Regions from separate parts of the Clostridium sardiniense genome, predicted to be linked through region 2. Evidence: riboswitches for the same ligand, from Rfam matches in the RefSeq annotation. Region 2 holds a riboswitch; the other holds the start of a gene.
The links. A riboswitch is a leader RNA that binds a small molecule or an ion and turns the genes downstream of it on or off. The one in region 2 is predicted to bind cyclic di-GMP.

Region 1 (4,198 bases), on a different contig from region 2:
GGTACTGTTGGAACATTTACTACAGATGCTGGTTATACTATAGAAGGATTAGACGGAATTTCTACTAAAGATGATATTAAATTAACTTTAACAAACGGAGCAGGTGCTAATCAAACTAACGTTACTATAAAAGTAGATGGAAAAACTTTCACAGCAACAGATGTTACTATGACAGGGGCAAAAGGAACACTTGATGCTAATAAAGTTATAACATTAAAGAACGGAAGTAGCAGTATTACATTTAAAGTAGACAAAGCAATAACAACTGCTACTACAGATTCTAAAATCGGAGAAACAAAAGTAAGTGATGTTCTTGGAGGAAAAGTTGACTTACAAGTTGGAGCTAATGAAGGACAACAATTATTAGTTCAAATTAATAACTTAGGAACAGAATCATTAGGAATAGCAAAAGCAGATATAGATGCAATAGAAGCAGATAATGAATCAGGATGTAAAGCAGCACAAAAAATGATAACTACTTTAGATAAGGCTTTAGAAAAAGTAAATACTTCAAGAGCTAATTTTGGAGCAATGCAAAATAGATTAGAAAGTGCTCAATCAAACTTAAGTACTTCAAGTGAAAACTTAACTGCAGCTGAATCAAGAATAAGAGACGTTGATGTTGCAAAAGAAATGATGACTTTATCTAAATTCAACCTACTAACACAAGCTTCACAAGCTATGGCAGCTCAAGCTAAGAGCCAACCAGAAGGAATAATGCAATTATTAAGATAATAAATCAATAGAAACTATAGATTTATATTTTAAAATTATAAATGACAAGGATGTCAAAAAATAAATTACTAAGGAGAGTGCAAAATATGAGAATCAACACAAATATGAATGCTATGACAGCATTAAACTCAATGAACAAAAACACAAACTTAGCTGGAGCAGCTATGGGAAAAATATCTTCAGGATTAAGAATAAACAAAGCTGGAGATGACGCAGCAGGACTAGCAATATCTGAAAAGATGAGAAGCCAAATTAGAGGATTAGATCAAGCATCTAGAAATACTCAAGATGGTGTATCTTTAATTCAAACAGCAGAAGGTGCAACAGAAGAAATCGGAAACATCACTCAAAGAATGAGAGAACTTTCAGTTCAAGCATCTAATGAAACAAATTCAGGTTCAGATAGAGAAAAGATTGTTGAAGAATTAAATCAACTACATAGTGAAATAGATAGAATTGCAGATTCAACTCAATTTAATGGTAAGAACTTATTAAATGGATCAACAAAAATTGGTGATAATAAGACATTTACTACAAAGGCAGGCTATACTATAGAAGGCTTAGATGTAAGTGGAATTACAGCTAAAGGGGATATTAAATTAACAACTAAAGCTAATGGTGCTGATACAGATATTACTGTTAAAACAGATGCTGGAAATTATACATTTAAAGCTACAGGTGGTGCAGGTAAATTAAAAGCTGGAGAATATACTTTAACTAGCGCTGGTAAAACAATCACTTTTAAATTAGATACAGATGCAACAGCTGTTTTAACTGATGAAAATATTGGAGAAACAACAATAAGTGATATTATTGGAGGAAAAGTTAACCTACAAGTTGGAGCTAACGAAGGACAACAATTATTAGTTCAAATTAATAACTTAGGAACAGAATCATTAGGAATAGCAAAAGCAGATATAGATGCAATAAAAGCAGATAATGAATCAGGATGTAAAGCAGCACAAAAAATGATAACTACTTTAGATAAGGCTTTAGAAAAAGTAAATACTTCAAGAGCTAATTTTGGAGCAATGCAAAATAGATTAGAAAGTGCTCAATCAAACTTAAGTACTTCAAGTGAAAACTTAACTGCAGCTGAATCAAGAATAAGAGACGTTGACGTTGCAAAAGAAATGATGACTTTATCTAAATTCAACCTATTAACACAAGCTTCACAAGCTATGGCAGCTCAAGCTAAGAGTCAACCAGAAGGTGTAATGCAACTATTAAGATAAGATAATCTAAATATTTAAAAGGATAAGGCCTTTACGCTTTATCCTTTATTTCAGTGTGAGGTTAATAAAAATATTAGAGTATAAGAATAATAGAGTTACATAATGTGTTTATATATTTATGAAAATTATAAATTAAAAAAAGACATATAAGTAAAAATAAGGAAAAATAATGAATAGAAAAATAATGAAATATAAGAAATATAAAGAAAATATGTATAAAATTTAAATAATAAGTAGAAAAATACATAAAAGTAGTATATAATAGAATACATATCACAATTTAATAATTAGCAAAATTAGGGAAACTTAATGACGCAAAGCTATAGGGGCTAAGATCAATATTATGCCAGCCAGTTGCACTAATAAAATAAGAATATTTATCTTATTTTTTTTCTTGTTTTTTGATTTTAGGCTACTCGCGCTTTGTGAGTGGTTTTTTTTTTGCTGTTAAAAATAGTAAGAATATAAACTTTGCAATTATTAGGAAAATATATCCTAATAGTTGTGTTATTCTGAACAATAAGAGGAGGAATGTATGGAAATTTATAAACTAATTAAGACAAGCTTAGACATAGCTAAGCTAAGAGGAGAGACAATATCAAATAATATTGCTAATGTTAATACTCCAAAGTATAAAAGAAAATATGTCACATTTGAAGAAAGTCTAAATGATAAGAGTAACGAAAATAAAATTAAAATTAAGGAAGATAAATCAACAAGTATGAGATTTGATGGAAATAATGTGGATTTAGAAAGTGAAAAAGTGGATCAAGCAGCAAATACGCTTATGTATAATAGTTTAATAAGTATTACAAATATTAAATTAGCTATGGCTAAGAGTGTAATAAGTGGAAGGTAGTAAAAATGAGTATATTTAGTGGAATGAGAATAAGTGCTAGTGGATTAAGTTCTGAAAAATTAAGACTTGATGTAATATCATCAAATATTGCAAATTCGAGGGCAACTAGAACTAAAAAAGGTGGAGCATATGTAAGAAAAGTTGCTGTCTTTTCTGAAAATTATGATAATAAATTAGGTATGTTAGGTGTGAAGGCAGTTAAAATTGAAAATGATAAATCTCCACTTAAAAAAGAGTATAAGCCTAATCATCCAGATGCTGATAAAGATGGATATGTAGAGTATCCTAATGTTGATTTATTAGTTGAGATGTCTGATTTAATAACTGCATCTAGATCATATGAATCTAATGTAGACTCTTTAAATGCGCAAAAAAATATGATTTCTAAAGCTTTAGAAATAGGAAGATAGTAGGAGGATAAAATGAATATAAAACCAATAGAGGTAAATTCATTAGTAAGTGGCATTGATGTACAAAAAATAGGACATGCTAAAGAAAGTAATGGAGATTTTTCAAAAGTATTAGGTAATGCAATAAATAAAGTAAATGATCTTCAAGTAACTGCAGACAATAAGGTTGAAAGTCTAATCAAAGGTGACAATGTTAATATGCATGATGTTATGTTATCAATGCAAGAAGCACAAATATCAATGCAACTACTTATAGAAGCTAGAAATAAAGTCGTTGAAGCTTATCAAGAAGTCAATAGGATGCAATTATAAAAGTCTTTAATAAAAGGAAGATAGTATGCAAAAGAATTTAATAGATAAAATAAAGAGTTTCTTAAAAGGTTTAGGAGAAAAAATTAAAAAATTAAAAATTGGTACTAAAGTTGCCATAGGTATTGGAATAGTCACAGTAATATTAGCATTGGTGTTTACTATAAATTATAGTAGACAGAATAAATACAAGGTATTATTTTCAGGACTAGATTCTACAGATTCTGCAAATATAACAAAAGCATTAGAAGATAAAAAAGTTGATACAAAAATAGATGGAGATTCTATTCTTGTACCTAAAGATCAAGTAGATAAATTAAGAATAGAATTATCTCCAAACATAACTAATGGATCAAAAGGTTTTGAATTAATGGATGAAAGCTCAAATTTGTCTATGACAGATGAGGAGTTCCAAATAGAGAAGACTAGAATGGTACAGGGAGAGTTAGAAAAAACAATAAAGACATTTCCTGGTATAGATAATGCAAGAGTACATATAACGCAAGGAGAACAGTCTGTATTTAATGGGGAAAGTAAGGATGGAAAAGCAGCTGTTTATATTTCTTTAAAAGATGGTAGAACATTAGATAAAAATCAAATTAAATCTATAATATCATTAATTTCAGCTAGTGGTATTAATATTCCGAAGA
Region 2 (4,198 bases):
GCATCAACGTTATGCTTTATATTTCCCTCTGAGTCACTTGTTACAGTATCAATTAAATTTTTATTGCTATCTAAAAGTTCAAATTTTGCTCCTTTTAAAGCTTCTTTTGTATAACTATCAATCTTCCTAACTTCAAAAACATATCCTTTTTTAGTAGTAACTTCATTTGTTGTAGCTTTATCTATTTTAGCTACATTTCTTATCGTTGTTCCATCTGGTATATTACTAAAATCAGCTTTTATCTTTACTTGAAGCTTTTGTCCATAGTCTATTGAACCTTTATCATTTACTACAGTAACTTTGTTTCCATCTGCTACTTTTGCTGTAAATTCCTTTGGTACCTCAACTCCTACAATCTTTAATCTACTATCTAAATTATCAACTAAACTTAAATAATTTTGATTAAAATATCCATAACAATCAAAGTTTATTGTATAAGTAACTATCTGATCGTCACCCTTTTTAATCTCTGTTTTATCAACTAATTTTTGTGCATTTATTGCACCTGCATTCATCTCATAATTAATTTCTGAATTTACTTCCTGTGATGTTCCATCATAAGATATTTTTGCATTATTGTTATATTCTTTATATCTATCAGTTACTTTAAGTTTGTAGTATATATAATAGTGCTTGTTTGTGTCTCCAAGATTTATAGTCATTTTGTTATTGGTTGTACTTATATTACCTTTAATACTATCTGTTATCCATTTAAAGTTTCCACTTATATCTTTTTCTCCAACCTGTACGCTGCCATCAACAAGCTGCATTCCTTTTGGGAAGTTATCTTCAAATATTGCATTTTTTATACTAGCATTATTAGGATTTACATCAACTGTATAATCTACACTGTCTCCTATCTTACTTACAACAAATGTGGACCTTCCATCCTTATCTTTAATTTCATTTTCACTTCTATAGCTTTTACTAATCATCCTATCATCAACTATAGGTTTAACTATTGTTGAACTATTTATAGTATCTTTTCCATATTGTGAAAGCTTAGCTGTATTTATATATTGAGGATACTCAGTATTATACTTTGCAGAATACTCTATTCTGTATTGTTTATCTGTGTAATCTAAGTATAAATATAATCTATTAGAACTTATATTCATCTTATTTATCATATCCTTAGTTACATCTTTTGCTGATCCACCATATGGTATTTCATAAATTTTTATAGAATCCTTTAAAAGCTCTGTACCTTCTGGCATAGTATCATCTAAGGATACATTATGCATTGGTGCATATTTTTCATTTATATATATAGTATACTTTGTACTTTTTCCAACCACTGGTTTTGCTATATTAGCTAACATTTTATTTCCTTCCCAACCAATAGCATTTTCAACACTCTTTAATAACTGCCTATCTGCTGGATTCGGATTTGGATTTGGATCTGTATTTGGATCTTCTGGTTTAGGTGTTACTTCTACATCTAAGTATTGTGTTGTACCATTTACATTTACTTCAACTCTAGCTGGAGTATTATTATTTACATTTTTTGCAGTTGCTACTATTGACATATATCCAGCAATAGCTGTTTCTACTCCTTTACTAAATATAGCTCTTACAGTAGTTCCATGTACCTCTACATCTTTAAAATGTTCTGGTGGATATTTAGGTTTTATATTACTAAATTCATCAGGTAGTTTAAACTCTAAAACATCCCCCTCTTTTATAGAACCCTGTCCACCAACAACTTTATATTCTAGATTAAATGTAATCTGATTGCCTGATTCTACAGTCTTTTTATCACTAGTTATCTTAACTTCTATATTAGAGTTACCTTTTGAAGTTGTTGCTGCCAAAACTGATGCAGTAGGTAAAAACATACTAGTAATCATATTAACTACCACTACTATAGCAAGAAATGCAAAAAACTCTTTTCTCTTATGACTCATATAATCCCTCCTTTTTAAATTTTCTTAAAATTCCCATAAGATAATTTCTCCTTCACTTATTCTTAAATAATCCTTTCATTATCAGTCCTTTCTAAAATTTTTTAGTTTAACAAATTCCTGTTGTTCATTTCATTCTATTTGCATAAAAAAAGACTAATTTATATTTAATTTGTATAGAAAGTTCTATAGCAGTAATTAAAAAATAAATTAGTCGGTTGCACTACTAACTCCATACATTCCAAGTGCCCAAATACAGAATGTATTTCATAGTTCCTAAATATGTGTTATTCAATTTTTTCATTATATAATTAGCTCATTTATGCATAAAAAAAGACTAACTTATATTTAATTTGTATAAAAAGTTCTATGCTAGTATTAAAAAAATAATTGGCATAAAAAGTTTTATAACAGTAATTAAAAAATAAATTAGTCGGTTGCACTACCAACTCCATACATTCCAAGTGCCCAAATACAGAATGTATTTCACAGTTCCTAAATATGTGTTATTCAATTTTTTATTATATAATTAGTTAATTTTTGTATAAAAAAAGACTAACTTATATTTAATTTGTATAAAAAGCTCTATCCCAATATTAAAAAATAATTGGTATAAAAATTTCTATAACAGTAATTAAAAAATAAATTAGTCGGTTGCACTACCAACTCCATACATTCCAAGTGCCCAAATACAGAATGTATCTCACAGTTCCTAAATATGGTTATTCAATTTTTATTATTTAGTTCATTTCTGCATAAAAAAAGACTAATTTATATTTCTAAGTATTAATTTAAATAAATTAGTCAGTTACAATACAAACTCTATATATAAAATGTAAATATACAGAGTATAATTCTTCAGTTTATAGATTTTATTAACATAATGAAATCTACTCATTTTGTTAAAACCAATTCTAACACTATACAAATTTGACCTCAATACATAAAATCAGTTATTAATAATTTATTCAAATTTCTTCCATAATAATCCACCATTTATATTTTGAATTTTATTTTCGTTAAAATTTATTTAATATTAGTTGATAATTTATATTAATTAATTATCTATTAATTATAGAACTAAATATCCAAACCATCTACTTCATACCAACAAAGTAACCTTTCTTATGTCTTACAATCAAAATAAACTTTGGTAATATAAATCAAATATTATACTGATATACTTTAAAATTAATTATATAAAATATTAAAAGGACTTTTTCCTAAAAGAAAAAGTCCTTCTATCTACAGGCTTAAATCAGCTAAAACTTAAACTGACTTTTTTATTAATAATTTAAAGTTGCTTTCACCCTATCTTCTTGAGACATTTCTGCAAGATCTTTCACTCTATTAACATCTAATTTTAATTGTTCTGCTACTTTAGTTCCAAGTTCAACATCAACTTTATAGAATAAAGCTACTTGCCTATATTGAATGTTTTCAACAGCTTTACCAAGATGTAATACAATATTATGAACTAAGTTAATTTTTTCTTGTGGTTTAAGAACTCTTCTATAGAATTCTCCTGGTTGAACAAAATCTATATCTTCTACATCTAGTTTATGCTTTGCTAATATACCACTTACATCTACTGCTGGTGGATTATATTTCTCATCTGTGGATATATCTTCAAATGAATTTGGGAAATAGTTTGGTCTTGATCCACCATTATTTAAATTCATTTGTCCATCTCTTTGTTTTGTATTAACATTAGATTTTGGAGCATTGACTGGTAATTGATCATGATTAGTACCAAGTCTGTATCTTTGGGCATCCTTATATGCAAATAATCTACCTTGTAACAACTTATCTGGTGAAGCTGCTATTCCTGGAACAAAATTACTTGGAGAAAAGGCTGCTTGTTCAATTTCTTCAAAATAATTTTCTGGATTTCTATTTAGAACTAATTTCCCAAATGGAATTAGTGGGAAATCCTTATGATACCAAACCTTTGTAACATCAAATGGGTCAAACTCATATTTTTCAGCTTGTTCTGGTGTCATTATTTGAACATATACAGTCCAGCTTGGGAAATTTCCTTTCTCTATATTCTCAAAAAGATCTGATATAGTGCTATCAGGGTTTTTACTAGCTAATTCTTCTGCTTCTTCAACAGTAAGATTTTCTCTTCCTTGGTCAGTTTTAAATGTATATTTAACCCATACATACTCGTTCTTTTCGTTATACCACATGTATGCATGACTTGAAAATCCATTTATATGTCTTATATCTTTTGGTGTCCCACTATCTGTAAACATATAAACTACCTGATGTATTGATTCTGGAGTAAGTGA

Region 1: it holds a riboswitch for cyclic di-GMP, as region 2 does, so the genes downstream of both, K5V21_RS04265 (flagellar basal body protein) here and K5V21_RS00915 (SpaA isopeptide-forming pilin-related protein) in region 2, are expected to answer to the same signal.

The regions. Positions count from the first base shown of each region.
Region 1 covers NZ_JAIKTU010000003.1:172,394-176,591, reverse strand. Annotated here, with positions in the region: gene K5V21_RS19500 (flagellin N-terminal helical domain-containing protein) at 1-735, shown strand, start outside; gene flgL (flagellar hook-associated protein FlgL) at 822-1,970, shown strand; cyclic di-GMP riboswitch class I at 2,250-2,332, shown strand; gene K5V21_RS04265 (flagellar basal body protein) at 2,506-2,829, shown strand; gene flgC (flagellar basal body rod protein FlgC) at 2,835-3,239, shown strand; gene fliE (flagellar hook-basal body complex protein FliE) at 3,252-3,551, shown strand; gene fliF (flagellar basal-body MS-ring/collar protein FliF) at 3,577-4,198, shown strand, end outside.
Region 2 covers NZ_JAIKTU010000001.1:223,464-227,661, reverse strand. Annotated here, with positions in the region: gene K5V21_RS00915 (SpaA isopeptide-forming pilin-related protein) at 1-1,907, opposite strand, end outside; cyclic di-GMP riboswitch class II at 2,108-2,191, opposite strand; cyclic di-GMP riboswitch class II at 2,327-2,410, opposite strand; cyclic di-GMP riboswitch class II at 2,544-2,627, opposite strand; gene K5V21_RS00910 (catalase) at 3,191-4,198, opposite strand, start outside.